4 regions of the Azospirillum himalayense genome follow, and region 4 is predicted to be linked to each of the others. Evidence: predicted binding sites of a transcription regulator. Region 4 holds the regulator's gene; each other region holds the start of a gene.

Region 1 (7,861 bases), on a different contig from region 4:
TTCGACCGCTCGGCCGGGGAGGGGAGGGCGCCGGAGGAATGGCCGCAGCACCCCGGCGGCAACCGGCTGGTCGGCTACGCCGGCGGGATCGGCCCCGGCAACGTGGGCGATGTGCTGAGGAAGATCGCCGCCACGGGGCCGTACTGGATTGACATGGAAAGCGGGGTCCGCACCGACGACTGGCTGGACCTGGACAAAGTCGAGGCGGTGTGTCGGGCGGTTTATCGGTAGGGCAGGGCGGAAAGGGGAGGCTGGCCCAGCGCCGTCGGTACTTACGACGTCGTAAGTCGGCCAAGCTCCCCGATCACTTACGACGTCGTAAGTCGCCTCGTCATTCGCCGAGCAGAGCGTTGATGCGGTCGCGCATAACAATCAGGTGGGTCCGGTGCTCGTCTGCGAGCACCGGCCGGGCATCTTGCAGGCGCTCGAGGTCCCCGGCCATCTTGGTCAAGCTCTTCCCGATGCTGCGATCGGACAGTGCCCTTTCCGTGGTTGATGGTGCCACCGTCTTGGCGGCCTTTTTCTCCGCGCGCACGTCGCGAACCGTGATCCCCGTCCGTGCTCGGTCCCATAGAGATCGAACCTGCTCTGGGTCGTCCAAGGTGGCAAGTTCGACAAGCACGGACCGGCTCACACGCGATGGGTCCTGTCGGTACTCGTCCAGGATTTCGTTCGGAAGCCGCAGAACAGAGAGGCGTCGTGAAACCTCTGCTTCCGTGCAGCCCAACAGAACGCCAGCCTCTGCCATCAGGTAGTCGTGCTGGTCGATAAGCCGCTGAACGCTTCGCGCCAGATCCACGGCGTCCAGATCGACGCGCTGGACGTTCTCAATCAGCGCGATCTCTTCCGACCGACCCTGCGTAATGATGGCGGGGATCGTCTTGCGGCCGAGAAGCTGATGCGCTCGCAGCCGCCGCTCGCCAGCCACCAGCATATAACTTCCCGGCGTGCCGGCCGGCTTGACGAGCACCGGCTGCTGGAGCCCATGTTTGTCGATGGATGCCGCGAGGGATTGAAGTGCGGCATCATCGAAGACGGTGCGCGGCTGGTCCGGGTTCGGCGTGATCCGCTCCACGTCAGCCTCGATGAGGCGGGGGAGGGTGCCGGACAGGCCGAACAGCTTGTCCGTCTCCGCCGATTCCTCTCGGGCTGGGTTGGCCGCTTGGACCTGGGCGCGAGTGTTGCGCTGGAACTTAGGCGCCATGTGCAGCCTCCGTGGCAGGAGCTGTTACGCCCATGAGGCGGCGCGCAATTTCCACGAAGGTCTCCATTCCTGGAGCACCTGGATCTCCGGCCAGCGTGATCATGTTGGCGGCCGCAGCTTGGGAATACACGGTGGAGCGGGGGATCGGGTCGAACATCGAGAACTGTGCCCCCCAGATGGCGTGCAAATCATCCAGCGATGCCTTGTCCTGCGATTGCCGGGCGGAATACATCGTCGGGACGATACCAAGGATCTCCAGGTCCGGATTGGAGCGGCGTCGGATTTTCGCGATAGTTTCGCTGAGCTGATCAAGCCCCAGGATCGCGTGCGCCTCTGTCTGGCAGGGGATCAGGAGGTACTGGGCCGCCACCAACGCGTTCGACGTCACCATCCCGAGAGACGGGGCACAGTCGATGACGATGAAGTCGTAGGAGCCCCGCACGGCTTCCAGCATATCGGCCATGGTGTTGATGCCGGTGGGGTCGTGGTAAAGCTCCCCCTCCGCGGCCGCCAGGGCGATGCTCGCCGGAACGACATGCAAGCCCTCCACCTCCGTTGGCAGGATCACGTCTGTCAGCGAGGCTTTGCCGGTGAGGGCATGGTAATGGGTCTTGCCCTGCTTGGTCAGTTCTACCACGCGGGCCTGCGGAATGCCGACGTGCACCGTGGCGTTGCCTTGAGAGTCGGCATCGACCAGCAGGACTCGGTTTCCTGCACGGGCCAGAACGTAGCTTAGGTTGACGCTGGTCGCGGTCTTGGCCGTGCCGCCCTTCTGCAAAGCGACAGCAATGGTGACGGCGGGGCGTGGTTCGGTCGACCGATCAAGGCCGAGCCGTGCGATCATGAGGGCGCCGGCGACATCGCGCGGAACCTTTTCGGTGCCGCGCTCCCAGCGGGAAATTTTCTGCTTATCGTATTTGCGCCCTAAGAGTTCGTTCAGCCAGGTAGCGAACTCGGGCTGCGTCTTCCCAAGGCGGTCCCGAAGGTCCCGCAGATCATCTCCGGTCAATGCCCCCTCCACCAAATGAGGGGTGCACCTTATGGAGTGGAATCTACTTGGTCAAGGGTATCTACTAGGGTGGACTCCGGCGCCGAAGCCAGCGTTGGAACTTCCCTACGCTGGCTTCGGCAGAAGGCGCTCTGGGACCGGCGGCCTGGATGGATGGAGAATGAGCCCGCCCTTGTCATCCGCCTCTTCGACGTTCCCGTCTTCGTAGACCGAGAGGGCATAGCGCAATGCAGTGCGGAACTCTGGTTTAAAGGCCCGGAGGCGGCTTCGATAGGTTGAGTCGTCTTCGTCGCGGCGGCCGGTGCCGAATTGCTCATACAGCGCGACCCAGCTGACTGGAGTTGGCTTTTCCAGCACATGGAGCCGGTAGGCCAGCCAGATATAGACGTCGATGGCGGCGCTTTTCCCGGCGATGGCACGAATCGCAGGCTCCCAGACTGGAACCGGGTGATCCTTCAACATGCGGAAAAAGCTATCGGAAAGTTGAACGGTGTCGTCCCAGAGCGAGCCCTGGCCATCCGTCGCCCGCAAATTGATGGCGTTGCGGACAATGCTGTCATTGGTGTGGCCGCTGGCCATGGCTCCCTTGTAGGGGCCGTCATAATCGAAGGTTAGCTTGCAGCGGCTGATGCGTTCTGCCTGATTCTTCACCTCGCGATAGGTCGCGCCACCGGAGGAAATGTCCATCCGTTCCAGCCAGTTGTTCATTGACCGGCCGAGTTCTACGACTGGAGAATTGTTCCGAAGAGCTTCGGTTTGGAGGTATAGGAGAATAAGTCTGGCTTTGGCCCCATATGGAACGCCGATGAGTTCATAATCATTCGCCGAGCGTGGGTTCTTGACCTTGGGACGGCGTCCAGGCTCGATGAGCAAAGACATGCTCCCGTTGGAGCGCACCCATGGGAGATCATCTGCCAAGCGGCGATGGGGGAGGGAGGTCATGCAGAAGCCGGAATAGGTGATTCCGGTCTCGTTACTTTCCTCTTCAAGGATGGATGTGGCGACCTGGAAGAACGGGATTTCTTCCTTTGCGATCATCTGACGCGCGGCATCGCGGCCATGCGTGCGGATCAGCTTATGGACCGCTGCCATGTCATCCCCCTTCATCTTGTGCTGAGTGGATCATGGCGACGACCGGGGTGCAATTTGGAAGATCCCTACGCAGGCTATTTGAGAGTCTATTTGAAAGAATCTATTTGATTAGTAGGGAAGTTCCACGGGAAAAGCCGATTCGCGTAGGGATGTTCCGGGACTGGCGTAGGGATATTCCGTGCTTCGGACTGGGGAGAATCGTCCGAATCGTAACCGTAGGGAAGTTCCAAAGGCGGTGTTCCATCCCCACTGATTCGGGGGCGGAAGCGTAGGTAACTTCCAAACTGGCTGTCGATCTTTTGCCGCACTTCAATGGCAACTCAAATTCAGCGTAGGGAAGTTCCGCAGTCTTGAGAGCATGGAATATCCTGGGACGCTCGGCACTCAGGTCGCGTTGCTCGGTCAAGCCCGCACCACTGGCACGTCGTCCAGCTCCGTCGTGTAGCTGGGCGACCGGCTGTCCTGCCGCATGCGCCACGCTCGGCCGATGGTGGCCGCCGGCACCAGCGTGTCGCGGCCCATCCGGCTATTGATCGCGTCCATAGCCGCCATGAGGCGGGCGCCGCGCGCCCGATCGGCGGCGGCCAGCAGGTCCGGCTGTACCTTGGACACCGGCACCAGCCCGGTCAGGATCACCCCGGCCTTGGACATGGCAAAGCCGTCGCGCCAAATCCTGCGGGCGCCGGCAGTCGCCGCGGCGATCAGCGCGAAGGTGTCGTCGGTCGCCGGTCGCAGCTCGACGGTCGCGGCGTTGCTGTAGGCCGGGCCCGGCCGGAAGGGCGACGTGTGCATGAAGACCTGGAGAGCCTCCGCAGCCAGCCCCTCGGCACGCAGCTTCTCCCCGGCCCTGGTCGCATAGGCCGCCACCGCCTCCCGCATCGGCTCCCACTCCGTGATCGGCTGGCCGAAGCTGCGGGTAACCGCCGTCGTCTTGCGCGGCGCCGGCGCCTGATCGAGCGGCAGGCAGGACAAGCCGCGCAGTTCGTAGACGATTCGCTCCCCAACCACCGTCAGCACCTGCCGGGCGCGACGGGGCTCCATGTCGCGCAGGTCCGCCGCGGTCTTTACCCCCAGCATGCCCAGCTTCTCCGCAGAGCGCCGGCCGATGCCCCAGACGTCCTCGACCGGCACCACGCGCAGCACATGTTCGCGCTCCGATTCGCCGCCCAGGTCGCAGACCCCGCTGTCGTCCAGCAGCGCCTTCTTCGCGGCATGATTACTGACCTTGGCGAGCGTCTTGGTCGGCCCGATCCCGACACAGGTCGGAATGCCGGTCCACCTTCGGACCGTCGCCCGGATCTCTGCGGCATAGGCCAGCAGGTCCCGGCCCTCGAAGCCGCTCAGGTCCAAAAAGCTCTCGTCGATGCTGTAGACCTCCAACCGAGGCGTGAAGCTGCGCAGGCAGTCGGTCACTCGGGCCGACAGGTCGCCATACAGCGAGTAGTTGGAGGACAGCACCCGAACCCGATGCTGGCGGACCAGTTCGCGCACCTCGAACAGCGGCTGGCCCATCTTCACGCCCAACGCCTTCAACTCGGCGGAGCGGGCGACGAAGCACCCGTCGTTGTTCGAAAGCACACCGACGGGCACACCCTCTAGCCGGGGATCGAACACCCTCTCGCAGCTCACATAGAAATTATTGCAGTCCACCAGCCCGTAAACCCGCGGCGGCGCCATGGCCATCACCGCCGATGCAGGCGGATGGTGCTCGTGATCACGCCCCAGATTTCAAAGTCGGGCCGGTCGGTGACCTCGACCGGACGGTATGCGGTATCATCCGAATCCGGCACCAGCCACACGCGGGCGCCACGCTTCAGCAGACGCTTGCACGTCAGTTCTCCATCCAACACTGCGACGATCACGTCATCGTGACGCGCGGTCAGCGACCGATCGACAATGGCAAGGTCGCCGTCATGGATGCCGGCCCGGACCATGGAATGACCGGAGACACGCAAGGTGAAGGTGGCGGAAGGGTGGGGCACCAGCACCTCGGCGAGATCGATTCGGCCTTCCACATAGTCCGCCGCGGGCGACGGGAATCCCGCCGGCACAACGGCCTCCACAGACACGACCTGGCACGACCGCATCACAATCGGCTCTGGCGCCTGCATGCTCCCCTCCACCCACCTGACCTTGTTGGGAGGATGGCGCGGGAAAAGAACTTTTCAAGAACAAAGAGTCATTGACACCGAAGCTGAGACTGCGGTGACCATTTCCGCCGCCATGGCACTTCCGGCTCTGGGGCCGCAACGCTGGCTGGGCTATAGTTGGCGGATCAGGAATAGGAGACGGGTTTCCCGGAGATGAAAGTTGACCTCCTTATCGATGGGGAGAACTTCCGCCCATCCTATTGGCCGTCGATCAAGGCCGCAGCGATACAGTTGGGCCGGGTGCGCTCCGTGATCGCCTTCTCCTGCATGGAAACAGGTTGGAGTCGGGTTGAGGGCGTAGAAGTTCGACATGCTCCTGACTTGAGTGGGAGAAACGCGGCCGATTTCATGCTGGCGATGCACGCCGCAGTGCTTGCGGAGCGCAAGCGGGTGAAGTCGGTCATCATTGCTTCTGGCGACGATGGATTCGGGGCCGTAGCTCGGCGCCTCAAGGGGGAGGGAGTGAAGGTGTTTGCCTTCATCCCCCTGATGGATCGGCTTCCCCGCCGACTCGTCACGAACGCGGATCTGACCGTCGTCCTCCCACCTGTGGACCCGCTGTTGCTGAAGGCCTCGGATTTGGACCTGGATGGCGGTTGGTCCGCCGACACCGTGCGGTCGGTGCTGGGAATCTGCCCGGCCGACAAGGATGGGTGGATCTCGCTGAAGACGGCTCGTCGCGCGCTGATCGCATCCGGCCTGATAACCTTGGAGACGAAAAAGTTCATATCTCGCCTGAAGAAAGCGGGGTGCGAAGTCGTGTCGAATGGGCAAACCGGTATGGTCCGGGTGGTTGCTGAGCCATCATCAGCAGCGACCTGAACTGCTGGCCACCAGAACGAGCACCCAGCTATTGCGATGGGGTGTGTTCAGCACCTGCCGGTTCGGCCAAGCATCGCACAGGATCGGCGTCACGCGGCGGACAACCAGTTCGCCGCACAGGTGGTCACCATGCGCCTTGAAGGCCGTGTCAGCGCTTCGCACATCACCCGACTGGATGATGGACAGAGGAAGGGAACGCCGGATGCGCGTCGAGCGATGCACGCATGAAACGCTTGATGATTTGGCAACGTTGCGGTGGGAACTGTGGCCGGAGGCGCCGATCGCGACCCACCGCACCGAAGCTGCGGATGACCTCGTCGCTCCGGAGCGAGCGGCCGCATTCATCGTACGGGACGAGGACGGGGTAGCTGTAGGCTTTGCGGAGGCCTCGTTGCGCCGGGACTATGTGAATGGATGCGAGACCTCACCAGTCGCGTTCCTGGAGGGAATCTACGTGCGGGCCGCACAACGGAAGCGGGGCGTCGCCCGCCTGCTCATCCAGGCTGTCGAAGGTTGGGGAAAGGAGAAGGGCTGTTCGGAGTTCGCCTCCGACGCGGACATAGGGAATGATGTGTCCCGACACATGCACGCCGCGCTCGGCTTTGAAGAGACAGAACGCGTCGTTTTCTTCCGCAAGGCGCTGTGACGAAGTGGCTGCTCCGGGACGGTAAGCAGGCAGGAACAGAGGGCCACCGGGACAAACCCGGCGGCCCCGGCGAGGGCGGTGAGGTGAGGAGCAGTCACGGCGAGTCCCTCACTTCCGCAGCAGCTTGTCCTTGGCGGCGGACCCGGCGCTGGAGCCGACCCAGTATCCGACCACCGACGTCGCCATGGCGGTCAAGGCGCCAAGCATGATGGAGACGGTGGTTTCCTGCCCCGGCGGGATGGATTGCGTCAGGACGAGCTGGAGCACGTAGCCGAAGGCGAGCAGCACGATCACCGAGACGATGGGTGCGCCCCAGGAGATGCGGCTGCCGGCCTTCGCGAGCTCGACCGTTTGGGCGCGGGCGCTCGCCCGGTCCTCGTTGTCCAGCCGAAGCAGCGCCACGACCTGATCGCCCTGCTGGCGGTACAGTTCGGCGAGCATGGCGGGATCGTCCTTCACCGTGGCCGCCGCGTGAGCCGCACCTTCCGGGGTGGTGATCGGCAGGCCGGTCACGGCGGAGACGACGGACACCGCGGCCTCGCCGACCTTCTGCGCGGTCTCGCCGGAGTCGAGGGCGGCCTTGGCGACCTCCGGCAGCAGCACCGGGGCCAGGGCGGAGATGATGGGAATGAGCAGTGGCAGCATGATGGGTGCCCCTCCTTTGGGCATGAAAAAGGCCGCCGGGCGGGATGCCGGGCGGCTGAGTTGAGTAGAAACGCTTAACTTTTCAGGTTTTACGGTGTCTTAGGAGAACCGGCTGTACGAAAAACCTTCTCGCCTTTGCGGACATCACGAACCTCTATAAAATAATAAGCACCTCTATCATCGAGTCTACGCTGAATTAATTCCGCCACCTCTTGAAGTATCTCACCATAGGCACTGCGATCTGATACTTGATCAGGCGGACATAGAATCATGCATTGCAACTCATAGTCCAT
Region 2 (7,861 bases), on a different contig from region 4:
TGTTCTTGTCCTCGCCGTTGGCGAAGGTGCTGTATTTGTCGACGACGTTCGGCCGCCCGGTCTTCATGTCGACGTCGGTCGCCCAGTTGACCGTCGGGTCGTATTTCTGCGCGACGAGCAGTTCGCCGGTCGCCCGGTCCAGGGTGTAGGCGAAGCCGTTGCGGTCGAAGTTGACCAGCACCTTGCGCTGCTGGCCGTTCATGTTGATGTCGGCCAGGATGTTCTCGTTGACACCGTCGAAGTCCCATTCATCGAACGGCGTCTTCTGGTAGACCCACTTCGCCTCCCCGGTGTCGGGGTCGCGGGCGAAGATGGTCATCGACCATTTGTTGTCGCTCTTGGCCCGGTCCTTGTCGACGGCCCGCTGAGTCGGGTTCCAGGTGCCGGGGTTGCCGGTGCCGTAATAGATCAGGTTGAGCGCCGGATCGTAGGTGTACCATCCCCAGGTGGTCCCGCCGCCGCGCTTCCATTCCTCGCCCGGCCAGGTCGAGACGCCGAGATCCTTCTGCCCGATGGGCTTGCCCATCATCATCGTCTTCGACGGATCGATCTTCACGTCGGCATCGGGACCGGTCGAGAAGGCCCGCCACACCATCTTGCCGCTGTTCGTGTCGTAGGCCGTCAGATGCCCGCGCACGCCGAACTCGCCGCCGCTGATGCCGACGAAGACCTTGTCCTTGACCACCAGCGGGGCCGCCGTCAGGGTCTCGCCCTTAGTGTGATCGCCGTTCTTGGCCTTCCACATCTCCTTGCCGGTCTTGGCATCGAGAGCGACCAGCGTGTTGTCCGCCTGCGCCAGGAAGACCTTGCCGTCGGCGACCGCGACGCCGCGGTTGACGGTGTCGCAGCACATCACCGGGATGACGGTCGGGTCCTGGACCGATTCATATTTCCAGATGACCCGCCCCGGGTTGTTGAGGTCCAGCGCGAAGACCTTGTTGGGGAACGGCGTGTGAATGTACATCACGTCGCCGACGACGATCGGCCCGCCCTCATGGCCGCGCAGAACCCCGGTGGAGAACGACCACGCCACCTGAAGATTCTTGACGTTGTTGGTGGTGATCTGGTCGAGGGGGCTGTACCGCTGCCCGGCATAATTGCCGAGCTGGGACGCCCAGTTGTTGGGGTTCGCTTCATTCTTGAGAATACTGTCGTTCGCAGAAACCGAGCCGGCTGCGACGACAGCAACAGACGCCAGAAGCCAGCGAGACAATACCTTCATGACGATCCCTCCCGTGATGGCGCTTATTGTTTACCCAAAAACCAATGGGCTTCTTGCTTATGAGCGCAGCGCTGAGTGCAAAAGGGCGTTGTCGCGCGGATGTTGTCGCGCGGTATGTTCGGTTCTGAATTCAATATTCAGAAAAGCTGACGCCAAATTGGTACTTAATGCTATATTGGGACCATCTTCTCGTCAAGGCTCTGCCGAATAGAAAACGTCAAACAATCGTCTTGTGCCAGATTTATCCAGAACTGACCGCAAATTGGGAGTAAGAGATTAATCCTTCAAAACAGGATTTTGTAACGTATTTATTTGCAGTTTCGAGCGCGAGTTTTGTGCAGAGCAACAATATTTGCTGCAAAGCAGCGCGGCCCGATCCGTGGCGCCGGCTGTTGATGGGTGTGTTCCGGCCTTCGTCCGCCTTGGCGGAAGCTCCGAAGGCGCCGGCTCATCGAGCTTTCGTACAGGAAACGCGAACCATGTTTGAACTGGTTCTGGTGATCTGTCTGGCCGTGCGGCCTGACCAGTGCGCCATCGAGCGTCCACTCTCCCGCGAACGGTACCCGACCGCGGTGGAATGCACGCGCAACAGCTACGTCCACGTCGTGCATTGGCTCATGGAGCATCCCAACTGGAACGTCCGCCAATGGCGGTGCGAGCAGCCGGGGGCCTGACGCCAGCGCAGGTTGCTTCAAGGATACGAAAGACTTCACTCAACGTTCCGTTGACCTGCGGCGCGCCGGCTCCAGACTTGCGCGAAGGCTTCTCTGGACCTTGCGGCCCGTTCCGTTTCATCCGCTGCACCAACGGCTTTGCAAACTCCCAACGTTTAGGCATTGGTTAACCTTCGATGCCTAATGATTCGGCGCCCTGTGGTTTGGCTCATTTCCGAGCAGCCGGAATCGCGCAATCCTGTCCCCGTCCTGGGCATGGCATGCGGCTTGCTCTCGCTGATCCACACGATGTTGGCACAGCCGTGCCGTTGCGTTTTGGAGCGCCCGATGTTTGTTACCCTGTCGATGATCTTCTGCTTGGCGTCCGACCCGACCCAGTGCCAGACCATCAACCCGATGGTTCCCGACACCGAACCCCTGACCATGTCGAGCTGCCCGATCGCCGGTCAGATCGAGAGCGCCAAGTGGATCAACGACCACCCGAAGTACGAGCTTCAGCGCATCCAGTGCACGGTGGGCAAACGGTTCAAGCAGCAGGGCGCGTGAGGGTTTGACGGGGGACGGCTCGGTGCCGTCTCACGCCAGCGCCGCGGCCCGGCGCAGGTCGGCCACGAACTCCGCCTGCGCCCGCTGCCGCTCCTCGTCTCCCGGAAGCCTCAGCAGGTAGGAGGGGTGGACGGTGACGAAGCCGTTCCACCCGTCGAAGGCCATCGGACCCCGCTCGCGCAGAACCGCGACGGACCGGCCGCTCAGCGCCAGGGCCGCGGTGGCCCCCAGCGCGACAACGAGGCGGGGGCGGACGAAGCCCAGCTCCGTCATCAGCCACCAGCGGTAATGCTTGACCTCGCCAGTGGTGGGGGACTGGTGGATGCGCCGCTTGCCGCGCTGGACGAATTTGAAGTGCTTGACCGCGTTGGTCAGGTAGAGGCCGCCTCGGTCGATGCCGGCCTCCTCCAGCGCGGCGGTCAGCAGTTGGCCGGCGGGGCCGACGAAGGGACGGCCCTCGCGGTCCTCCTGGTCGCCCGGCTGCTCGCCGACGATGGCGATGGCGGCACCCTCCGGCCCCTCGCCCAGCACCGCCTGCGTCGCGCCGGGCACCAGCGGTTCGGAGCGTTGGATCAGGCGGTTCAAGTCGCCGAGGCTTTCCGGGGCCTGCCGGGCCATCGCCGCCACCGCCTTTTCGGGCATGCGGCGGCGCGGGATGGCGGCCTCCGCCTCCAGCATCGCCTGGACGCGGGCGGGGGCGGAGCGGACCATGGCCGGGATGGCCGCCGTCTCCGGCATGTTGGCCCAGTATTTCCGCGGCATCTCCGCCCGCATGGCCGTCGGGTTGACCCGCGCCGGGTTGAAGGTGCTCTCGTAGTAGCGTTGCCAGCCCTCGGCGAAGCGGTCATCGGTCCAGGAGTCCGGGCGCTCCGCGGGCGGGCCGGTCATCAGGCGTTGGCGGTCCCAGTGCAATGAGCCCTTCGGCGTCAGGATCGTCCACATCATGCTTTCGAAACGCTCGACGAAGAAGGGGGCGACCGCCTCGACGATGTGATGGTCGGGCTCGAACCACGCGACGTAGCGCTCCTCGCCGTTTGGATCGGAGAGCGCGCGGAAGCGCAGGAAGGCGTGCATCTTGTGGATGTCCCGGCGCACCGCCTTGTCGAGCCGTTCCAGCCGGTGCACCAGCGGGTCGGCGTGCTGGTCGAGCAGCGCCCGCTCCCCGTTCAGCGCCCGCCAGACCAGCCGGTAGAGCAGGGCGTAGCGTTCCGGATCGCTGTGGCAGACGACGGCTTCGATCAACTGTCCGACCGCCTGGGGCAGGAAGACCGGGGCGCCGTTTTCGGAAGCGGGCGCCGCATCGTCGCCGAACAGCGACGGCGCGCCGACGCTCCACAGCACCTCGTCGGGCGCCGTCCGGGCGGCGGCGAGGCGGCGCACCGCCCGGCGGAAGCCGTCGAGGTCCGCCCCTTCCCGCAAGGTGATCGTGCGCATCGTCAGAACAGGCTCAGCTGGCTGGACGGTGTGACCAAGCGCTGGCGCAGGTCCAGCCGGTCGGTCAGCCCGCCCACGGGGTGGTAATCGGCGGCGATCAGGAAGGGGCGGGCGCGGCGCAGCCCGCTCGACAGCCGCCCCAGATCCTCCATGCGCAGGCGGGTGTGGCGGCGCGCCGACAGGATCTTGTCGACGGCGCGCGCACCCAGCCCCGGCACCCGCAGCAGCATCTCGCGGTCGGCGTGGTTGACGTCGACCGGGAAACGCTCCCGGTTCTTCAGCGCCCAAGCCAGCTTGGGGTCGATGCTGAGGTCGAGCATCCCGCCCTCGCCACCGGACGCGATCTCCTCCACCGTGAAGCCGTAATAGCGCAGCAGCCAGTCGGCCTGATACAGCCGGTTCTCCCGCTGCAGGGGCGGCGGCTTGACCGGCAGCACCGAGCTGGCCTCCGGGATCGGGCTGAAGGCCGAATAGTAGACGCGGCGCAGCCCGTAGCGCTGGTAGAGCGTGCCGCTGGTCTCCAGGACCGAGCGGTCGGTGGCGTCGTCGGCGCCGACGATGAGCTGGGTGCTCTGGCCGGCGGGGGAGAAGCGGCGGCGTTCCTCCTTGGCCTCGACGATGCGCTCGTTGACCTGCCCCATCACCGCCTTGATCGTGCCGCCGTTCTTCTCCGGCGCGAAGGCCTTCAGGCTGTGGTCGGAGGGGAGTTCGAGGTTGATCGACAGGCGGTCCGCCCACAGTCCGGCCTGCTCGATCAGCCAGGGGCTGGCCTCAGGGATGGTCTTCAGGTGGATGTAGCCGGCGAAGCCGTGGTCGCGCCGCAGGGTCCGCGCCACCAGCATCATCTGCTCCATCGTGTGGTCCGGCGAGCGGATGATGCCGGAGGATAGGAACAGCCCCTCGATGCAGTTGCGCTTGTAGAAGCCCAGGGTCAGTTCCACCACCTCCTCCACCGTGAAGCGGGCGCGGCGGACGTTGGAGGAGCGCCGGTTGATGCAGTACACGCAGTCGAACAGGCAATGGTTGGTCAGCAGGATCTTCAGGAGCGAGACGCAGCGCCCGTCCGGCGTGTAGGCGTGACAGATGCCGGCGCCGGTCGTCGAGCCCAGCCCCTCCTTGCCGCCGCTGCGCGGCTTGGCGCCGGACGAGGCACAGGAGGCGTCGTATTTCGCCGCATCGGCCAGAATGCCGAGCTTCTCGATCAAGGCGTCGTCCATCGTCCCATCCCACGGTGCTTGCGTGTTCTTAATATGTTCCCATGGGGTGAGGAGGCAAGCGGCGTGTGCGGCGCTGGGTGGGACAAAGTCCGATCAGGGTCTCTGTGGCAATCTTGGATGGCAGCGAAGCGGGACCACATATCCGGGATGACCAGGAATCCGCCGCACCGGCTCGGCCGTCGCACCGTCCTCTCCGCCACCGCCGCGTCCCTTGGCTGCGCCCTGACGCGCCCTCTGCTTGCTGCCCAACCCGCGGCCGGGACCGCGTTCGACCCGGCATTGCTGGACCGCGCGATCAAACGGGCGGCGGGGCTCGACCAGATCCACGCGCTGGTCATCGGGCGGAACGGCACGGTGGTGTCGGCGGAGGCCTTCCGGGGGCCGGCGGTGAACCGCGCCGTCAACGTCAAGTCGGTGTCCAAAACCATCGCCGCCTCGCTCGCCGGCATCGCCATCGACCGCGGAGTCCTTCGCGGCGTCGATGTGCCGTTGGCCGAGGCGGCGCCGGGACTGGTTCCGGCAGGCGTCGATCCGCGGGTGCGGCGGATCACCATCGCCGACCTTCTGACCATGCAGGCCGGTCTGGAGCCGACCTCCGGGCCGGGCTACGGCCGCTGGATCAACAGCCGCAATTGGGTCGTCGACGCGCTGCGCCGCCCCTTCGTCACCGAGCCGGGCGCTCGGATGCTGTACTCGACCGGGAGCTACCATCTGCTGGGCGCGGCGCTGTCCAGCGCGTCGGGGCGCAGCCTGCTTGACTTGGCGCGGGAGTGGCTGGGCGAGCCGCTGGGAATCGAGGTGCCGTCCTGGACGCGCGACCCGCAGGGCTTCTATCTCGGCGGCAACAACATGGCGCTGTCGCCGCTCGACCTCTTCCGCTTCGGCGAGTTGTGGCGGCAAGGCGGCCTGTGGAACGGACAAACGGTCATCAGCGTCGCCTGGGTGGAGGCGTCGTGGGTGCCGCGCACGCGCTCTCCCTTCTCCGGCGACGAGTACGGGTACGGCTGGTTTCTCGCCGAGGCGAAGGGGTATCGCATCGCCTACGCGCGCGGCTACGGCGGGCAGATGCTCTATCTGGTGCCCGGCCTGGGGCTGACCGTCGTCGTCACCTCCGACCCCAGCCGGCCGGCGCGGTCGGACGGTCATGTCGGCCTTCTCAACGCCCTGCTGACCGACGCGATCATCCCGGCGGCGGAAATGGCCTGACCGACCGGCGGGTCAGGCGGACAGCGCATCGCTGTGCAACCGCCGCATCACGTTCCGTCGCGGCAGCCAAGCCACCAGCACGGCCCCGACTGCTGCCATCGCGGCGACGGTGCCGAGGAAGGCGGCCAGGGGAACAGCGCCTCCGGGGAGGGGCGCGCCGTCGGCAAGGCTGGCGACCACCGCCGCGCCGCCGGCCCAGCCGAGCGGCACCGCGACCGCGGCGACCGCGGCGCCCAGGAGGACGAATTCCAGCACCACCGCCTGGACCATCGAACGCCGCCCGACCCCGAGGGCGTGCAGGATCGCCATCTCTTGAAGCCGCCGCCGGGCGCTGCTGGCGATGGCGCCGAGAAGGACCACGGCCGCCGCGCCGAGGGCGACGGCGGACAGGCCGTCGAGAAGCCCGCGCACGGTCTGGACGGTCGAACCGAGCGTGTCCAGAACCTCCGCCACGCGGATCGTGGGGGCTTGCGGGATCGCCCGCACCACCGCCTCTTCCACTGCGGGAACCGCTTCGGGCGGCGACCAGACGGCGGCAACAAGGCTGTGCGGCGGCGGTTCGGGGAAGGGGGAGAGGAGCACCGGGAAGTCCAGGTCGAGCCGCGTCCAGTCGATGCGCCGGAGATTGGCGACCGTCGCGGTCACCGGGCCGCCCGCCAGGGCCAGCGTTAGGCTGTCGCCCAGCGCCAGCCCCAGCCGGCGGGCGACCTGCGCGTCCAGCGAGGCGAGCGGCGGGCCGGTATAGCCCTTGGGCCACCAACTCCCCGCGACGATCCGGTCGGTGGCGGCGGGGCGGTCGCGCCAGGACAGGCCGCGGTCGCCGCGCACCGCCCAGCCGACGGAACGCGGGACGTCCGCCTCGGTGATGGCGGCGCCGTTGAGGCGGCTTATCCGGGCGTGGAGGAAGGGTGCCGTCTCGACCCGCCCGACGCCGGGCAGGGCGGACAGGCGCTTGCTCAAGCCGATGCCGTCCGGCGGTGGAACGTTCAACACGATGACGGAGGGCGTCTGCGTCGGCAGCGTCGCCGCGACATGGCCGGTCGCCGACCGTCCGACAACACCGACCGCCACCAGCAGGGTCAGGCCGATGCCCAGCGCGACGGCCACCGGGACCGTCGGCGCGCCGGGCCGCCCGAGGTTGGCGACGGCCAGCCGGACCGCCGCCCGCCGCCCGCGCGCCAGTCTGCGGGCCGCCCCGGCGAGCCCCCGCCCCAGCAGCGCGAACGCCGCCCACACCAGCCCGGCGACGAGCAGAAAGCCGGCGACCGCAAGCGGCATGCCCGTCCAGGCGGCGAGCAGACCGGCGAGCGCCAGCCCGAGCAGAGCGACGGCGCCACGGGTCCGCCAGCCCAACGGGGACAAGCCATCCACCGCCCCCCGCCAGATCGCGGCGGGGCTGGTTTCGGCGGCGCGGGCCAGTGGCGGCACGGCGCAGAGCAGGGCCGCCAGCAGCCCGACCGCTCCCGCCAACAGCATGGCCGCCGGATCGACGGCGCCGCCCGTCTCCGGCATCCAGTCGAGAGGCAGCGCGCTCACGGCCATGGCAGCCAGCAGGGCGCCGG
Region 3 (7,861 bases), on a different contig from region 4:
GGCCATGGCGCCGGAGGCGCGGGCCTCGTCCGGGGACATCAGGCGGGTGACGACCTCGCTGTTGCCGAGGATGCGGCGGTTCACCTCGTCCTCGACCGCGGCGATGTCCGCCGGGGTCAGGCCGGTCGGCTGGCTGATGTCGAAGCGCAGGCGCTCCTGGGCGACCAGCGAACCCTTCTGGGTGACATGCTCGCCCAAGCGGCGGCGCAGTGCCTCGTGCAGCAGGTGTGTGGCCGAGTGGTTGGCGCGGATGGCCGAGCGGCGCTCCGTGTCCACGCGCAGCTCAACCACGTCGCCGACCTTCAGCGTGCCCTTGGTGACCGTGCCGACATGGGCCCAGACGGCGCCCAGCTTCTTCTGGGTGTCGGAGACGGCGACCTCGGTGCCCTCGGCGGAGAAGATCACCCCGGCGTCGCCTACCTGACCGCCCGATTCACCGTAGAAGGGCGTCTGGTTCACGATGACCAGCACCTCGTCCCCGGCGGCGGCCTGCTCGACGCGGGCGTCGCCCTTGACGATGGCGGTCACCTTGCCCTCGGCGACCTCGGTGTCGTAGCCGAAGAACTCCGTGGCGCCCAGCTCGTCCTTCAGCTCGTACCACAGCTTCTCGGTCGTCGCCTCGCCCGAGCCGGCCCAGGACTCGCGGGCCTTGCGGCGCTGCTCGTCCATGGCGGCCTTGAAGCCGCTCTCGTCGACCGGGCGGCCCTGGGTGCGCAGCACGTCCTGGGTCAGGTCGAGCGGGAAGCCGTAGGTGTCGTACAGCTTGAAGGCGACGTCGCCGGGCAGCGGCTGCCCCTCGCCCAGGCGGCCGACCTCGTCCTCCAGCAGGCGCAGGCCGCGCTCCAGCGTCTGCTTGAAGCGGGTCTCCTCCAGCTTCAACGTCTCGACGATCAGGGCGCGTGCGCGGTTCAGTTCCGGATAGGCGTCGCCCATCTGCTGGATCAGCGCCGGGACGAGGCGGTGCATCAGCGGCTCGCGCGCGCCGATCATGTGGGCGTGGCGCATGGCGCGGCGCATGATGCGGCGCAGCACATAGCCGCGGCCCTCGTTCGACGGCAGAACGCCGTCGGCGATCAGGAAGCAGCAGGAACGCAGATGGTCGGCGATGACCCGGTGCGAGACGGCGTGCGGGCCGTCCGGGGCGGTCTTCGTCGCCTCGGCGGAGGCCACGATCAGCGCCCGCATCAGGTCAATGTCGTAGTTGTCGTGCTTGCCCTGGAGCACGGCGGCCAGTCGTTCCAGCCCCATGCCGGTGTCGATCGACGGCTTCGGCAGGGCGATCAGGTCGTCGGGACCGCGCTGCTCATACTGCATGAACACGAGGTTCCAGATCTCGATGAAGCGGTCGCCGTCCTGGTCGGGCGAACCCGGAGGACCGCCGGCGATGTGCGGGCCGTGGTCGAAGAAGATCTCCGAGCAGGGACCGCAGGGGCCGGTGTCGCCCATGCGCCAGAAATTGTCGTCGGTCGGGATGCGGATGATGCGGTCGTCCGACAGGCCGGCGACCTTGCGCCAGATGCCCGCCGCGTCCTCGTCGGAGCTGTGGACGGTGACCAGCAGCTTGTCCGCCGGCAGCCCGAACTCCTTCGTCACGAGGTTCCAGGCAAAGGCGATCGCGTCGTCCTTGAAGTAGTCGCCGAACGAGAAGTTGCCCAGCATCTCGAAGAAGGTGTGGTGCCGTGCCGTGTAGCCGACGTTGTCCAGGTCGTTGTGCTTGCCGCCCGCGCGCACGCACTTCTGCGAGGTGGTCGCGCGCGAATAGGGCCGCTGCTCCGCCCCGGTGAAGACGTTCTTGAACTGCACCATGCCGGCGTTCGTGAACATCAGCGTCGGGTCGTTGCGCGGAACCAGCGGCGACGACTCCACGATCTGGTGACCGTTCTTCGCGAAAAAGTCCAGGAACGTGCGGCGGATGTCGTTGGCGGTCTTCATAAGCTGTCCAGGCTCCGGCTACGGTCGGCTACAATCGGCGGCGCGGCCTTGTTCGCGGCCGAACCGTGCTTTTAACGTGAGTTGGTGTGGCTGTCCACAGAGTGCCAGCGGGGCTGCGGACCGCGATGGCACGGGCCTCGCGCTCCACCCCCGACAGGGCCGGCCCAAGCGGCGCAGTCAACGCGCGTCATCTTTGAATACCGTTTGATCGAAAGTCCTATTTGCACCGAAATCCCCATGCTGCATTGCAAAGACATCAACAACAGAAGCTTAATGCTTCGAATCGGCCGTATTGTTCTTTAGTATTACGCAATAATTTAAAGAATCTTCACAGAAATCCACTGTCTTTTATTTTCAGATCATTACCAATTGCACTTATGCACAAGGGGCAAGATGCGAACCCCACCAGCGCATCCTCCATCCATTCTCAACCCTATCATTCAAGGCACAGAAATTTTGCATGTGCGAAATGGAATTCATCGCATGAAGGCGATTCCACAAACGAAAGTACCATTGCGCCCCCGCATCACATCAAGCGTATTAGCAAACATCACACGAAGATAACCGACCGATACTGAAGGGTTTTCTCTTTGTATTGGTCAACATGGCACAAGAAGCCCTTGAGGGACTTGCAGGGGACGACACTGCATATGGAAAGAACAAACACGATGCTGAATGATCTTGGCTCCAAGCTGCGCAAATCCATTGATTCTCTGGCCTTCAAGAGCGGTGTCGCGGCAGCCGCCTGCATGACGGCGTTGTGCATGACGGCGGGCTCACCGGCGTTGGCGGGATCGGTGACCCAACCGGGCGAAACCATCGGCCTTGCGGTCGGCGCACCGTTGCCGGAAGGCGTCTATTTCGTCGACACCTTCGATTGGGGCGTCCGCGAGGGCCAGAACGGCGCCCCCGACACCACGCTGGCGGTGAACATCCCGGTGCTGGCCTGGGCGACGCCCGCCAAGGTCCTGGGCGCCCGCCTTCAATTGCTGGCCGCCCTGCCAGCACTTGCCGTGGGCGTTCAGAACAGCGATTACACGAGCGGCATCTACAACCCGTTCCTCGCGGGCCAGCTGGCGTGGGACCTGGGGAACGGCTTGGGCGTCAGCTACCTGCTGGGCGTTTATCTCCCGGTGGGCAACAAGCTGGGCTTCGACTCGACCTCGATCAACCAGCGCCTCGGCATCAGCTACACCGCCGACGACTGGAACCTGACCGCCAACACGATCTACGGCATCCACACCCGTTCGGAATCGCGGACGCTCAACCCGGACTTCCTGAACATCGACGTCACCGCCACGAAGACTTTCGGGAAGTGGACGGTCGGCCCGGTCGGCTTCGCCTCCTGGGATTTGAACAAGCCGACCTCCACATACCGGAAGCAGGACCAGATCGCCCTGGGCGCCCTGGCCGGCTACAACTTCGACAAGGTGATCCTGCAGGGCTACCTGACTCGCACGGTTAGCGAGACCAACTATGGCGGCAAGGACACCCGCGCCTGGGGCCGCCTGATCGTTCCGTTCTAAGCGGAACCAATTCTCCGCCTCTCCGCACTTCTCCGCCTCTCCGCACAAAGAAAAGGCCCCCCTCCAGCGAACCGGAGAGGGGCCATCCTGTCGGCGACGGAGCGACCGGATCACTCCGGCGTAGCAGCGTCCCCGTCGGTTTCCGGGGTACCCATCATGGCGTCGGCGACGAGACCGGCGTTGCCGCGGATCTTCGCCTCGATGGCGTCGGCCGTGGCCGGGTTGTTGCGCAGGTAGTTCTTGGCGTTCTCGCGGCCCTGGCCGATGCGGGTGCCGTCGTAGCTGAACCACGCGCCCGACTTCTCCACCACGCCGGCCTGGATGCCGAGGTCGAGAAGCTCGCCCACCTTCGACACGCCCTCGCCGTACATGATGTCGAACTCGACCACGCGGAACGGCGGGGCCATCTTGTTCTTCACCACCTTCACGCGGGTCTGGTTGCCCACCACCGTCTCGCGGTCCTTGATCGCGCCGATGCGGCGGATGTCCAGACGGACGGAGGCGTAGAACTTCAGCGCGTTGCCGCCGGTCGTCGTCTCCGGGTTGCCGAACATCACGCCGATCTTCAGGCGGATCTGGTTGATGAAGATCACCAGGCAGTTCGACTTGGCGATGGAGCCGGTCAGCTTGCGCAGCGCTTGGCTCATCAGGCGGGCATGCAGGCCGACGTGGCTGTCGCCCATCTCGCCTTCCAGCTCGGCGCGCGGCACCAACGCCGCCACCGAGTCGACCACCAGCACGTCGACGGCGCCGGAGCGCACCAGCGTGTCGGCGATCTCAAGCGCCTGTTCACCGGCGTCGGGCTGGGAGATCAGCAGTTCATCCACATTCACGCCCAGCTTGCGGGCGTAGGACGGGTCCAGGGCGTGCTCCGCGTCCACGAAGGCGCAGGTGCCGCCGCCCTTCTGGGCCTGGGCGATGGCGTGCAGCGCCAGCGTCGTCTTGCCCGAGCTCTCCGGCCCGTAGATCTCGATGATGCGGCCGCGCGGCAGGCCGCCGATGCCCAGCGCGATGTCGAGGCCGAGCGAGCCGGTGGAAACGACCTCCGTCTCGACCGTGTTCTCGCGGGCGCCGAGCTTCATGATCGAGCCCTTGCCAAAGGCGCGCTCGATCTGCGCCAGAGCGGCATCCAGGGCCTTCTGCTTATCCATGGAATCCTTCTCGACCAAACGAAGCTGTGCGGACGACATGCCCGTCTCCCCTTGTTAGATCACATCCGCGGCCCCAGGGCCAACGATCTCACCAACGGTCATTCAGTGAGAGGGAATGTACCAGCTTTGTTCCCCTGCGCAAAGCTCTAAGTTCCGCGAATGTTCTCATCGCAAGTTGGGGACGATCCGGCGCCATGCAACGGAATTTTAACTGCGGCGTTCAAGAGGAGATGCCCCTCCAACGACACCCCGAAAAGCCACGCATGACGACCGTCCACTCCACGCTCGACCGCATGATCGACCGCCTCACCACCCAGCGCGTCGCGCTCGGCTGGGCCGCCGGCTGCGTTGCGGGAACCCCTGGTTTGGTGATGGAGGTCGGTCTGGGCAAGGGCCGCACCTACGACCATCTGCGCGGCCTGTTCCCGCCGCGCGACATCCTGGTCTTCGACATGTGGGCGCGCGTTCCCGCCGCCCTGCGCCCGGATGAGGACCGGCTGTTCCTGGGCGATTTCCGGAACACGCTGCCCGCCGCGGCGGAGTGCTTCCGCGGCAGCGTGCGGCTGGCCCACACCGACATCGGCAGCGCGCAGGAAGACGACGAGGACGGCATCCGCCAGTGGATCGGCGGGCTGATCGAACCCTTCCTGGCGCCGGGCGCGCTCGTCCTGTCGGACCGCCCGATCGGCGCCGGGCGTCACGGGTGGGAGGCTCTCGACGTTCCCGGAACGGAACGCTGGGCCTATCACGGCTGGCGCGTCGGATAGACGGCGCCGCAGCCCCCAGGCCGCCGCTATTTGCCGTCCCGGATGACCTCCTTCACCTTGGAAGCCAACTGCTTCAGGGAGAAGGGCTTGGGCAGGAAATGGGCGACCTCGACCCCGTCGATCTCGCCCAGACGGTCCTCGGCGTAGCCGGAGATGAAGATCACCCGCATGTCGGGCCGCATTTGCCGGACATGGCGGGCCAGGGTCGGGCCGTCCATCTGCGGCATCACCACGTCGGTGATCAGCAGGTCGATGCGGTTGCCGTCCGTGCCGATCTGCTGCAGCGCGGCCTCGCCGTTCTTGGCCTCCAGCACCTGATAGCCCTTGTTGCGCAGCGCGCGGGCGGAGAAGACGCGCACGGCGTCCTCGTCCTCGACCAGCATGATGGTGCCGGAGCCGGTCAGGTCGCTGCCGCGCCGCTCCCGCGGCTCGCCCTGGTCGGGGCGGGCCTCGCCCTTGTGGCGGGGCAGCAGAATGGTGAAGGTCGTCCCCTCCCCCTTCTCCGACTCGACCAGCACGAAGCCGCCGGTCTGGCGGACGATGCCATAGACGGTGGACAGCCCCAGCCCGGTGCCCGACCCCACCCCCTTGGTGGTGAAGAAGGGCTCGAAGATGCGCTGGAGATTCTCCTTGGGAATGCCGCAGCCGGTGTCGATCACCTCGATGGACACATACTCGCCGGGCGGAATGGTCTCATGCTCACGGCGCTGCGCCTGCTCCACCACATGGTTGGAGGTGACGATGGTCAGCCGCCCGCCCCCGGCCATGGCGTCGCGCGCGTTGACCACGAGGTTGATGATGACCTGCTCCAGCTGGTTCTGGTCCACCTTGACGTAGCCGATGTCCCGGCCATGGAGCATCTTCAGTTCGATGTTCTCGCCGATCAGCCGGCGCATCAGGTTGCCGAGTTCGGCCAGGACGTCGGTCACGCTGAGAATGCGCGGCTGGAGCGTCTGCTGACGCGAGAAGGCCAGGAGCTGCCGCACGAGGTTGGCCGCGCGGTTGGCGTTCTGCTTGATCTGCATGATGTCGCTGAAGGACTGGTCGCCCGGCTTGTGGCGCAGCAGCAGCAGATCGCAGAAGCCGATCATCGCGGTCAGCAGATTGTTGAAGTCGTGGGCGACGCCGCCGGCCAGCTGGCCGACCGCCTGCATCTTCTGCGACTGGGCGAACTGGGCCTCCAGCCCCTTGCGCTCGGTCATGTCGATGAAATGCAGGATCAGCCCCGCCGCCCCTACCGGCCCCACCCCGCCCAGCCGCCGCGCGTAGAGCTGGGCCACCAGCTCGCGCCCGCCGGACAGCCGCACCTCCAGCGGAGCGGCGGGGTCGGAGCCGCCCTGCACGGCGGTCAACCGCTCGGTCACCATGGCGCGCTCCGCCGGAACGATCAGGTCGGCCATGGTCCGCCCGAGAACGTTGCCGGCCTCGCTGCCGATCAGCGCCAGGAAGGCCTGGTTGCACTCGGCCAGCCGCCCGCCCTCGTCCACCAGGGCGATGCCGATGGGCGCGTCCTCGAAGAAGCGCTGGAAGCGCTGCTCGGACAGGCGCAGGGCCTCCTGCCATTCCCGTTCCGGCGTCAGGTCGCGCACGACGGACCGGGTGTGCGAGGTACGGCCGTCCTCGCCCCGCACCACGCCCTGCGCGACATAGGCCTGGAAGCGGCGGCCTTGGAGCCCGTGCATGGCGATCTCGCCGCGCTGCTCCAGCCCGCCGCCCTCCAGGAGGTCGTAGGGAGCGGAGGCGGCAGGCGGATGGGCCAGCACGTCGTGGAGACGGCGCCCGCCCTCGACCAGATCCTCCGGCGCGCAGCCCAGCCACTTTGCCAGGGTCGCGTTGACGAACTGGAAATGCCCGTCCTGATCCACCGAGAAGAAGCCGATCGGCGCGTGGTCCATGAAATCCACGAGTTGGGTCTGCTCGCGGCGCGTCACCTGCTCCAGCTCGCGCCGGGCGGTGATGTCCTCGACACGCCACATCACGGCCCCGGCGTGCCCGTCGATGGGCTGGCCCTGGATGCGGCGCCATTCGGCGGCGCGCCCCTGCTGGCGGATGGCGAGTTCGATGGAACCGGAATAGCCGCCCTTCACCCGCTCGCACAGGCGGCGGAAGGCGTCGGCGCTGTCCGGATCGTCGGCGAACTGGCGCTCCAGGGCGCGCAACGGTGGTTCTCCTTCGCTCCAGCCGGTCAGCGAGCGGAAGGTACTGTTGACGAAGACCACACGCCCGGCCCCGTCGCAGACCAGCTGGCCGGACGGAAGCCCTTCCAGCGCGCTGCCCAGCAGGGAGCCGACGCGGGCCACCCGCCGCTGTGCACGGACCATGCGGATCGCCAGGACCAAGGCTCCCGCGCCCGCGGTGGTCAGCCCGGCCCAGGCCAGCGGGTCGCGGTCCAGAACCACCCCCGCCCCCGCCGCGGCCAGCCCGGCCAAAAGAAGGACCGCCAGAACGCCGGTGGCGAAGGCGCCGCCGGGCCGCTCCCCCACCC
Region 4 (7,861 bases):
CATCACCAACGAACCGGTTGCCGCGCCATGAGCGACGTCCTGACCCGCATCTGCGACGACAAGCGCGCGCTGGTCCAAGCCCGCAAGTCCGCCCGTCCGCTGTCCGCGGTGGAGGACGCCGCCCGCAGCGCCGACCCGGCGCGCGGCTTCATCCGCGCCCTGCGCCGCACGGTGGACGGGGGCCGCTACGGCCTGATCGCCGAGATCAAGAAGGCCAGCCCGTCCAAGGGCCTGATCCGCCCCGACTTCGACCCGCCGTCACTGGCCCGCGCCTACCGCGAGGGCGGCGCCACCTGCCTGTCGGTGCTGACCGACGAGCCCTATTTCCAGGGCTGCGACGACTATCTGCTGGCCGCCCGCGCCGCGGTGGACCTGCCGGTGCTGCGCAAGGACTTCATGGTCGATCCCTACCAGATCGCCGAATCCCGCGCGCTGGGCGCCGACTGCATCCTGATCATCATGGCGGCGCTGAGCGACGCACAGGCCGCGGAGATCGAGGATGCCGCCATCGCCTGGGGCCTCGACGTGCTGGTCGAAGTGCACAACCGCGAGGAGCTGGACCGCGCCCTGGCGTTGAAGACCCCGCTTCTCGGCGTGAACAACCGGAACCTGAAGACTCTGGCGGTGGACATCGCCACGACCGAGGAATTGGCGGCCCACGTACCGGCCGACCGGATGCTGGTCGCCGAAAGCGGTCTCTACAGCCCGGCGGACCTGTCGCGCATGGCGGCGGTCGGCGCGCGCTGCTTCCTGGTCGGTGAGTCGCTGATGCGGCAGGAAGATGTGAGCGCGGCCACCCGCGCCCTGCTCACCTGACACCAAATAAAAAGCAATGGGGAGGAGCGACGCCGTGCCGAACGTGACCATTGCCCGTGAGAGCCCGCTCCAGGACGAGGTGGTTCAGCTCATCGAGGAGTTGGACCGCTATCTGGGCGATTTATACCCGGCCGAGAGCAACCATCTGCTCGACCTGCAAGCGCTGGCGAAGCCGGACATCCGTTTCCTGGTCGCCCGTCGGTCGGGAACCGTGGTCGGCTGCGGCGCCATGCGCATCGACACCGACGGCGGCTATGGCGAGGTCAAGCGGATGTTCGTCCAGCCGACCGCGCGCGGCGGCCAGATCGGGCGCCGCCTGTTGGAGCGCATCGAGGACGAGGCCCGCGCCGCCGGCCTGTCCCTGCTGCTGCTGGAAACCGGCGTGTATCAGGACGAGGCCATCGCCCTCTACCGCAAGCAGGGCTTCGCCGACCGCGGCCCGTTCGGCCCCTACGGTCCGGACCCGCTGAGCCTGTTCATGGAGAAACCCCTATGACCGACCAGCCCGCAAGCGGCTTCACCCATTTCGACGCCGAAGGCCGCGCGGTCATGGTGGACGTGTCCGATAAGGCCGACACGGAACGCACGGCGACCGCCCGCGGCTCCGTCCTGATGCAGCCGGAAACGCTGGCGCTCATCCTGCAAGGCGGCGTCAAGAAGGGCGACGTGCTGTCGGTGGCCCGGCTGGCCGGCATCATGGGGGCCAAACACACGCCGGACCTGATCCCGCTGTGCCACCCGCTGATGCTGACGTCGGTCAAGGTGGACCTGACCTGCGACCCCGAGCGCAACGCCGTGGACATCACCGCCACCTGCAAGCTCAGGGGTCAAACCGGCGTGGAGATGGAGGCGCTGACCGCCGTGTCGGTCGCCGCACTCACTGTCTACGACATGTGCAAGGCGGTGGACCGCGGCATGACCATCACCGAGGTGAAACTGCTTCACAAGGCCGGCGGCAAGAGCGGCGACTGGGGGAGCGCGGTCTGATGCTGCAGGTCGGTGAAGCCCGCACCCGCATCCTCGCCGCCTTCACCGCCCTGCCGGCGGAGACGGTGCCGCTGCCCGACGCGCTGGGGCGCGTCCTGGCGGAGCCCGCCGTCGCCCGGCTGACCCAGCCGCCCTTCGCCGCCGCCGCCATGGACGGCTGGGCCGTCCGCGCCGTCGACATCGTCCCGGCTTCGGCGGATGCGCCGGTCACCCTGCGCCGCATCGGCGAGTCCGCGGCCGGCCACGCCTTCGCCGGAACGGTCGGCGCGGGCGAGGCCGTGCGCATCTTCACCGGTGCGCCATTGCCCGCCGGGGCCGACGCCGTGGTGATGCAGGAGGATTGCGAGGACGCCGGGGACCGCGTGCGCGTCGGGCGCGCCGTGCCCGCGGGCCGCTTCATCCGCCCTGCCGGCCTGGACTTCACCGCGGGAGAGGAGTTGCTTCCCAAGGGACGGCTGCTCACCGCCCGCGACGTCGCCCTGGCCGCTGCGGCCAACCTGCCCTGGCTGCGCGTCCACCGCCGCCCGCGGGTCGCCGTGCTCGCCACCGGGGACGAGATCGCCCTGCCCGGCGATCCGCTGGGGCCGAGCCAGATCGTCAGCTCCAACGCGCTCGGCCTGTGCGCTCTGGTCGCCAGCCAGGGCGGCGTCGCCCACAATCTCGGCGTGGCCAAGGACGATCCGGAGCATCTCGCCGCCATGGCCGCCGGGGCGGCCGGCTGCGACCTGCTGGTGACCACGGGCGGCGCCTCGCAAGGCGAGCACGACCATGTGCGCGACGTGCTGGGCGGGCTGTCGCTGGACTTCTACCGTGTCGCCATGAAGCCCGGTAAGCCGTTGATTTTCGGGACGGCGAACGGCATGCCGCTGCTCGGCCTGCCGGGCAATCCGGTGTCCACCGGGGTGGCCGCCCTGCTGTTCCTGGTGCCCGTCCTTCACCGTCTCCAGGGGTTGCCCGCCGAGAACGCCACGTTCGCGGCGCGGCTCGGCGCGCCGCTGAAGGCCAACGACGACCGCACGGATTTCCTGCGCGCCACCCTGTCCACCGGAGCGGAGGGCGAGCCCGTCGCCACGCCCTTCCCGCGCCAGGACAGCGCGATGATGTCCCGGCTGGCCCGGGCTGACGCCCTGATCGTCCGCGAACCGCAGGCAACCGCCGCCGCCGTGGGCGACCGTGTGACGGTGATCCCGCTGAGCGGCGGTGTCCTGTCGCTTTAATCCCTTCCGCACCTGCAATCCCTTTGGCCATCCCTTTGGGAGTCCTGCCCGTGGATTTGCGATTGATTTCATCCGTAGGGCTTGACGGGGGTTAAGAACCAAACTAGAACAAGATGGAACGTTTTGCTTTTGTTCCATATCTAGTGCGGAACCGGCCGGGAGGCACAAATGCTCACGCGCAAGCAGCATGAATTGCTGCTTTTCATCAACGAGCGGCTCGGACAGGGCGGTGTGTCCCCTTCCTTCGACGAAATGAAGGACGCTCTCAACCTGAAGTCCAAGTCGGGCATCCACCGCCTCATCACGGGGCTGGAGGAGCGCGGCTTCATCCGCCGCCTGCCTCACCGCGCCCGCGCGCTGGAGGTGCTGCGCCTGCCGGAGGGGCTTGAGACCGCCCGCACCCGGCCGCCGCGCGCCAAGTTCCAGCCCAACGTCATCAAGGGCGACTTCAGCTTCGCGGGGCGGGAGGCGAACCCGGCGTCCGAATCGGTCCAGCTTCCGCTCTACGGCCGGATCGCCGCCGGCACGCCCATCGAGGCGTTGCGCGACGGCTCCGCCTTCGTGGACATTCCCGCCGCCATGCTCGGCATGGGCGACCACTACGCGCTGGAAGTCGCCGGCGATTCCATGGTGGAGGCCGGCATCCTCGACCATGACACCGTGGTCATCCAGCGCTGCGACAGCGCGGAGAACGGCTCGATCGTCGTCGCCCTGGTCGACGACGCCGAGGTCACGCTGAAGCGTCTGCGCCGCAAGGGCAACACCGTGGCGCTCGAACCGGCCAACGCCGCCTACGAGACCCGGATCTTCGGCGCCGACCGCGTTCGGGTGCAGGGCCGCCTCGTCGGTCTGGTGCGGAAGTACTGACCAGGATGCTCCGGGGCGGCGGTTCAGCGCGCCCCGGTCCTTCCATCGGTCGGCGTTCCGCCCATCGTCCTTCCCCCCATCGTCCACGGGCGGTCGCCACGCCGACCGCGCACGCTTTCAACCCGGATGCCCTCGTCCGACAGGGTGAGCGTGTGCGCGCCCTCCCGCCGCAGTTGCCAACGGTCGATGACCAGCGGCGCCCGGCACCCGCGCGATGGGGTCGCGGTCACCACCGCATCGGCCACCGCGCAATCCTCCGGCAAGGCATCCGGCTGGCGCAGGAGCGCCACCGTCTTCCCCTGCGCGCGGTAAAGGCACCCCAGTGCGTCGCAGCGCAGCCGCCCGTCCAGGCTGACCCCGGCGAGCGGCCAGACATCCTGGCCGGCCGTCTCCTCCGGCTTCTCCATGCCGTCGCGCCGTCTCCACGTGCTGGCGACCCGCCCATCGCTGGCGATGGAAAGGCTGAGAATCCCGTCCGCGCCGCGCACGGCCATCAGTTTTCCATCCTCCGACACCAGGATGTCGGGCCGCGGCGCGACGGCCGGGGCGACCAGCCCGCCGGCCAAGGCCACCAACCCCAGCCAGCGCCAGCGCCTTGTCCAGATCGCCAGCCACAGCCCGCCCAGCGTGACCGCCGCGATGGCGGCGTCCGGCATGGCCGGCAGGAACGCCGTCGCTCCGGGCAGCGCCGCGGTCCGCTCCGCCGTTTCGATGACCAGCCGGACACCCCAGCTCATCGCCGTCACAGCCGACCCCTCCAGCCCGAAGGGCAGCAGCAGGTAGGACAGCAGGCTGAAGGGCATGATCCACACCGTCGTGATGGGGATCGCCACCATGTTGGACAACACGCCGTAGAAGGCGACCTGTTGGAAATGGTAGAGCCCGTAGGGCGTCGTCGCGACCGTAGCCACCACGCTGGAAAAGGCGATGCCGCCCAGCGTCATCGCTCCCCGGCCGAGCCAGCCCATCTCGCGCCGCCGGCGCACCGCCCAGGGCGTGAAGCGTTCGAAAGCAGCGATCAGGGCGATGACCGCCGCGAAAGACATCTGGAAGCTCGGCCCCAGCATCCCCTCCGGGTCGTAGAGGACGGTGACGAGGCCGGCGAAGGCGACCAGCCGCATGCTGATCGGCGACCGGTCGGCGATGACCGCGCCCATGACGAGACCGGTCATCAGCACCGACCGCAGCGTCGGCAGGGGCGCCCCCACCAGCAGCGTGTAGAGGATGGCCGAGAGGATGCCGGCCAGCGCCGCGATCTTCTTGATCGGCCAGCGCAGCGCGATCCAGGGAACCAGCGCCAGCAGCGCCCGCACCACCCAGAAGACGATCCCCGCGGCGATGCCCACATGCAGGCCGGAAATGGACAGGAGATGCGCCAGCCCGCTGTCGCGGAAGGCGTCCATCATCGGTTCGGGAATCGCCGCCGCGTCGCCGTTCAGCAGGGCGGCGGTGACGCTGGCCTCCGCGGAATCGGCGACGACGGCGCGCACCCGCTCGGCGATGGCGGCACGCGCCCGCTCGAAGGCCACGGTCACCCGGCGCCAGCCGCCGGGCGGTGGCGCCTCCTGGGCGATGGGAGCGCCCATGACGAAGCCGACCGCGCCGAAGCCTTCGAAATAGGCCCGCCGCTGCAGGTCGAAGGCTCCCGGCTCCGCCGGAGCGGCCGGCGGGTGGAGCATGGCGCGCAGCCGGACCACCGTCCCGGCCTCCGGCGGAGCCACCTTGGCGGGCAGATGCAGGCGGACCCGCGCCGGCGTCGCCTCCGGGGTCAAGCGCTCCACCGTCGGTTCGCCGATCATCAACCGCGTGCCGGTGGGCTGCCGCTCGACTGCCAGCACCCGCCCGGTCACCTGCACCGGCCCAAGCTCGCGCGTCAGCATCGGCGCCATCGCAGCCACGCTGTGCAGTTGCGCTGCCGCGAAACCCAGAGCGACGCTCAACAGCCCCAGCAGCAGAACGACCGGCGCCAGACGCCGCCTCGCCAGCCACAGCAGAGCCAGACAACCGACCGCGGCGCCCGGCCCCAGCCAGAGCGGCGGCTCGGCGGGCAGGCCGACATACAGGGCCACACCCGCCCCGGTCCCCACGGGCAGCCACAACGCCCAGCGCTCCCGTTCCGCGGCGAGGCATTCCAACACCGCAACGAGAAGGCGCGTGCCGACGCCGCGACGGACAGGACCGGCATCGCCCTCCTCCGCCGCCAAACCTCCGGCCATGCCCTCTTCAACCCCGTGGGCCATACTGTCGCCTATGCGCGCAAGGCAAATGCCTCCGGCGCCCTTAATGTGTTACACCACCGCACCACCGCAGTCGCACCGCAGCAGCAGCCGCTCGGCCGCCGCAGCACTGTAGCAGCGCCGAACCTGGAATTGAGCCTCCCATGACCGTCGTCACCCGCTTCGCCCCGTCGCCCACCGGCTTTCTCCACATCGGCGGTGCGCGCACCGCGCTGTTCAACTGGCTATACGCGCGCCGCAATGGCGGCACGTACCTGTTGCGCATCGAGGACACCGACCGCCAGCGCTCGACGGACGCCGCGGTGGACGCCATCCTCGACGGCCTGTCCTGGCTTGGCCTCGACTGGGACGGCGACGCGGTCAGCCAGTTCGCCCGCAAGGACCGCCACGCCGAGGTGGCGCAGCAGATGCTGGCCGCCGGCCGCGCCTATTACTGCTACGCGAGCCCCGAGGAGTTGGAGGAGATGCGCGCCGCCCAGAAGGCCGCCGGCCAGCCGGTGCGCTACGACGGGCGCTGGCGCGACCGCGACCCCTCGGAGGCGCCGGCCGGCGTGAAGCCGGTGATCCGCCTGAAGGCGCCGCAGGAGGGCGAGACGGTCCTGAAGGACCGCGTCCAGGGCGAGGTGACGGTGCAGAACGCCCAGCTCGACGACCTGATCCTGCTGCGCGCCGACGGCACCCCGACCTATCTGCTGGCGGTGGTGGTGGACGACCACGACATGGGCGTGACCCACGTCATCCGCGGCGACGACCATCTGACCAACACCTTCCGCCAGATCCAGATCTACAACGCCATGGGCTGGGACCTGCCGGAGTTCGGCCATATCCCGCTGATCCACGGGCCGGACGGCGCCAAGCTGTCGAAGCGCCACGGCGCGCTCGGCGTCGACGCCTACCGCGACATGGGCTACCTGCCGGAGGCGATCCGCAACTACCTGCTGCGGCTCGGCTGGGCGCACGGCGACGACGAGATCATCTCGACCGAACAGGCCGTGGAGTGGTTCAACCTGGAAGGCATCGGGCGTTCCCCCTCGCGCTTCGATTTCGCCAAGCTGGAGAACCTGAACGCCCACTACATGCGGCAGGCCGACGACGCCCGCCTCGTGGGTCTGGCCGCCCCGCGGCTGGAGGCCGAGCTTGGCCGCGCGCTGACCGAGTCGGAGCGCGATCTGCTGACCCGCGCCATGAACGGGCTGAAGCAGCGCGCCCGCACCGTGGTCGATCTCGCCCAGAGCGCCCGCTTCTACCTCGCCGCCCGTCCGCTGGCGATGGACGAGAAGGCCGCCGCGCTGTTGGACGAGAAGGGTCGCGGCGTCCTGACCGACCTCGCCGCCCGCTTCGAGGCGGAGGCCGACTTCACCGCCGCCGCCCTGGAGGCCCTGGTCCGCGCCTTCGCCGAGGAGCGGGGTGAGAAGCTGGGCAAGATCGCCCAGCCGCTGCGCGCCGCGCTCACCGGCTCCACCGTGTCGCCGCCCATCTTCGAGGTGGCCGAGATCCTCGGCCGCGCGGAAACCCTGGCCCGGATGAAGGATGCCGCAACTGCAGCACGGGGATAACTTCCGTGCGTTGATATCCGCCCGGCATAGAACTATGCTGCGCGCATTCGAAAAGGGCGTTAAGCCCCAACCCTAAAGATAAGGACGTGCCGAGATGACCCAAACCGCGGACAAGGCCGATACCTTCACCCTGATCGACAACCGGACTGGCAAGCAGGTCAGCCTGCCCGTGATGAAGGGA

The links. Region 4 encodes LexA, which represses DNA repair genes until DNA is damaged. Its sites were predicted from a motif close to ATGTTCTANTTTGGTTC; they were not measured.
Region 1: ACFPMG_RS24790 (LexA family protein) is a predicted target of LexA. The motif match lies at 5,464-5,480, and genes of this name have one in related genera.
Region 2: ACFPMG_RS19285 (putative DNA modification/repair radical SAM protein) is a predicted target of LexA. The motif match lies at 5,116-5,132, and genes of this name have one in related genera.
Region 3: recA (recombinase RecA) is a predicted target of LexA. The motif match lies at 4,725-4,741, and genes of this name have one in related genera.

What each region holds. Positions count from the first base shown of each region.
Region 1 covers NZ_JBHSLC010000081.1:136,236-144,096, forward strand. The annotation lists gene ACFPMG_RS24765 (beta/alpha barrel domain-containing protein) at 1-231, shown strand, start outside; gene ACFPMG_RS24770 (ParB/RepB/Spo0J family partition protein) at 332-1,204, opposite strand; gene ACFPMG_RS24775 (ParA family protein) at 1,194-2,213, opposite strand; gene ACFPMG_RS24780 (replication protein RepA) at 2,319-3,305, opposite strand; gene ACFPMG_RS24785 (Y-family DNA polymerase) at 3,708-4,982, opposite strand; gene ACFPMG_RS24790 (LexA family protein) at 4,988-5,416, opposite strand; gene ACFPMG_RS24795 (NYN domain-containing protein) at 5,609-6,277, shown strand; gene aac(6') (aminoglycoside 6'-N-acetyltransferase) at 6,480-6,923, shown strand; gene ACFPMG_RS24805 (hypothetical protein) at 7,032-7,568, opposite strand; gene ACFPMG_RS24810 (hypothetical protein) at 7,658-7,861, opposite strand.
Region 2 covers NZ_JBHSLC010000040.1:18,141-26,001, reverse strand. The annotation lists gene ACFPMG_RS19305 (methanol/ethanol family PQQ-dependent dehydrogenase) at 1-1,222, opposite strand, end outside; gene ACFPMG_RS19300 (hypothetical protein) at 1,702-1,896, shown strand; gene ACFPMG_RS19295 (hypothetical protein) at 2,224-2,442, shown strand; gene ACFPMG_RS19290 (UdgX family uracil-DNA binding protein) at 2,473-3,876, opposite strand; gene ACFPMG_RS19285 (putative DNA modification/repair radical SAM protein) at 3,879-5,093, opposite strand; gene ACFPMG_RS19280 (serine hydrolase domain-containing protein) at 5,241-6,299, shown strand; gene ACFPMG_RS19275 (ABC transporter permease) at 6,312-7,861, opposite strand, start outside.
Region 3 covers NZ_JBHSLC010000118.1:271,334-279,194, forward strand. The annotation lists gene alaS (alanine--tRNA ligase) at 1-1,932, opposite strand, end outside; gene ACFPMG_RS33200 (transporter) at 2,601-3,458, shown strand; gene recA (recombinase RecA) at 3,569-4,648, opposite strand; gene ACFPMG_RS33210 (class I SAM-dependent methyltransferase) at 4,873-5,376, shown strand; gene ACFPMG_RS33215 (PAS domain S-box protein) at 5,403-7,861, opposite strand, start outside.
Region 4 covers NZ_JBHSLC010000012.1:17,735-25,595, forward strand. The annotation lists gene trpD (anthranilate phosphoribosyltransferase) at 1-31, shown strand, start outside; gene trpC (indole-3-glycerol phosphate synthase TrpC) at 28-816, shown strand; gene ACFPMG_RS10180 (GNAT family N-acetyltransferase) at 851-1,312, shown strand; gene moaC (cyclic pyranopterin monophosphate synthase MoaC) at 1,309-1,803, shown strand; gene ACFPMG_RS10190 (molybdopterin molybdotransferase MoeA) at 1,803-3,020, shown strand; gene lexA (transcriptional repressor LexA) at 3,189-3,887, shown strand; gene ACFPMG_RS10200 (ComEC/Rec2 family competence protein) at 3,911-6,103, opposite strand; gene gltX (glutamate--tRNA ligase) at 6,268-7,680, shown strand; gene gltA (citrate synthase) at 7,775-7,861, shown strand, end outside.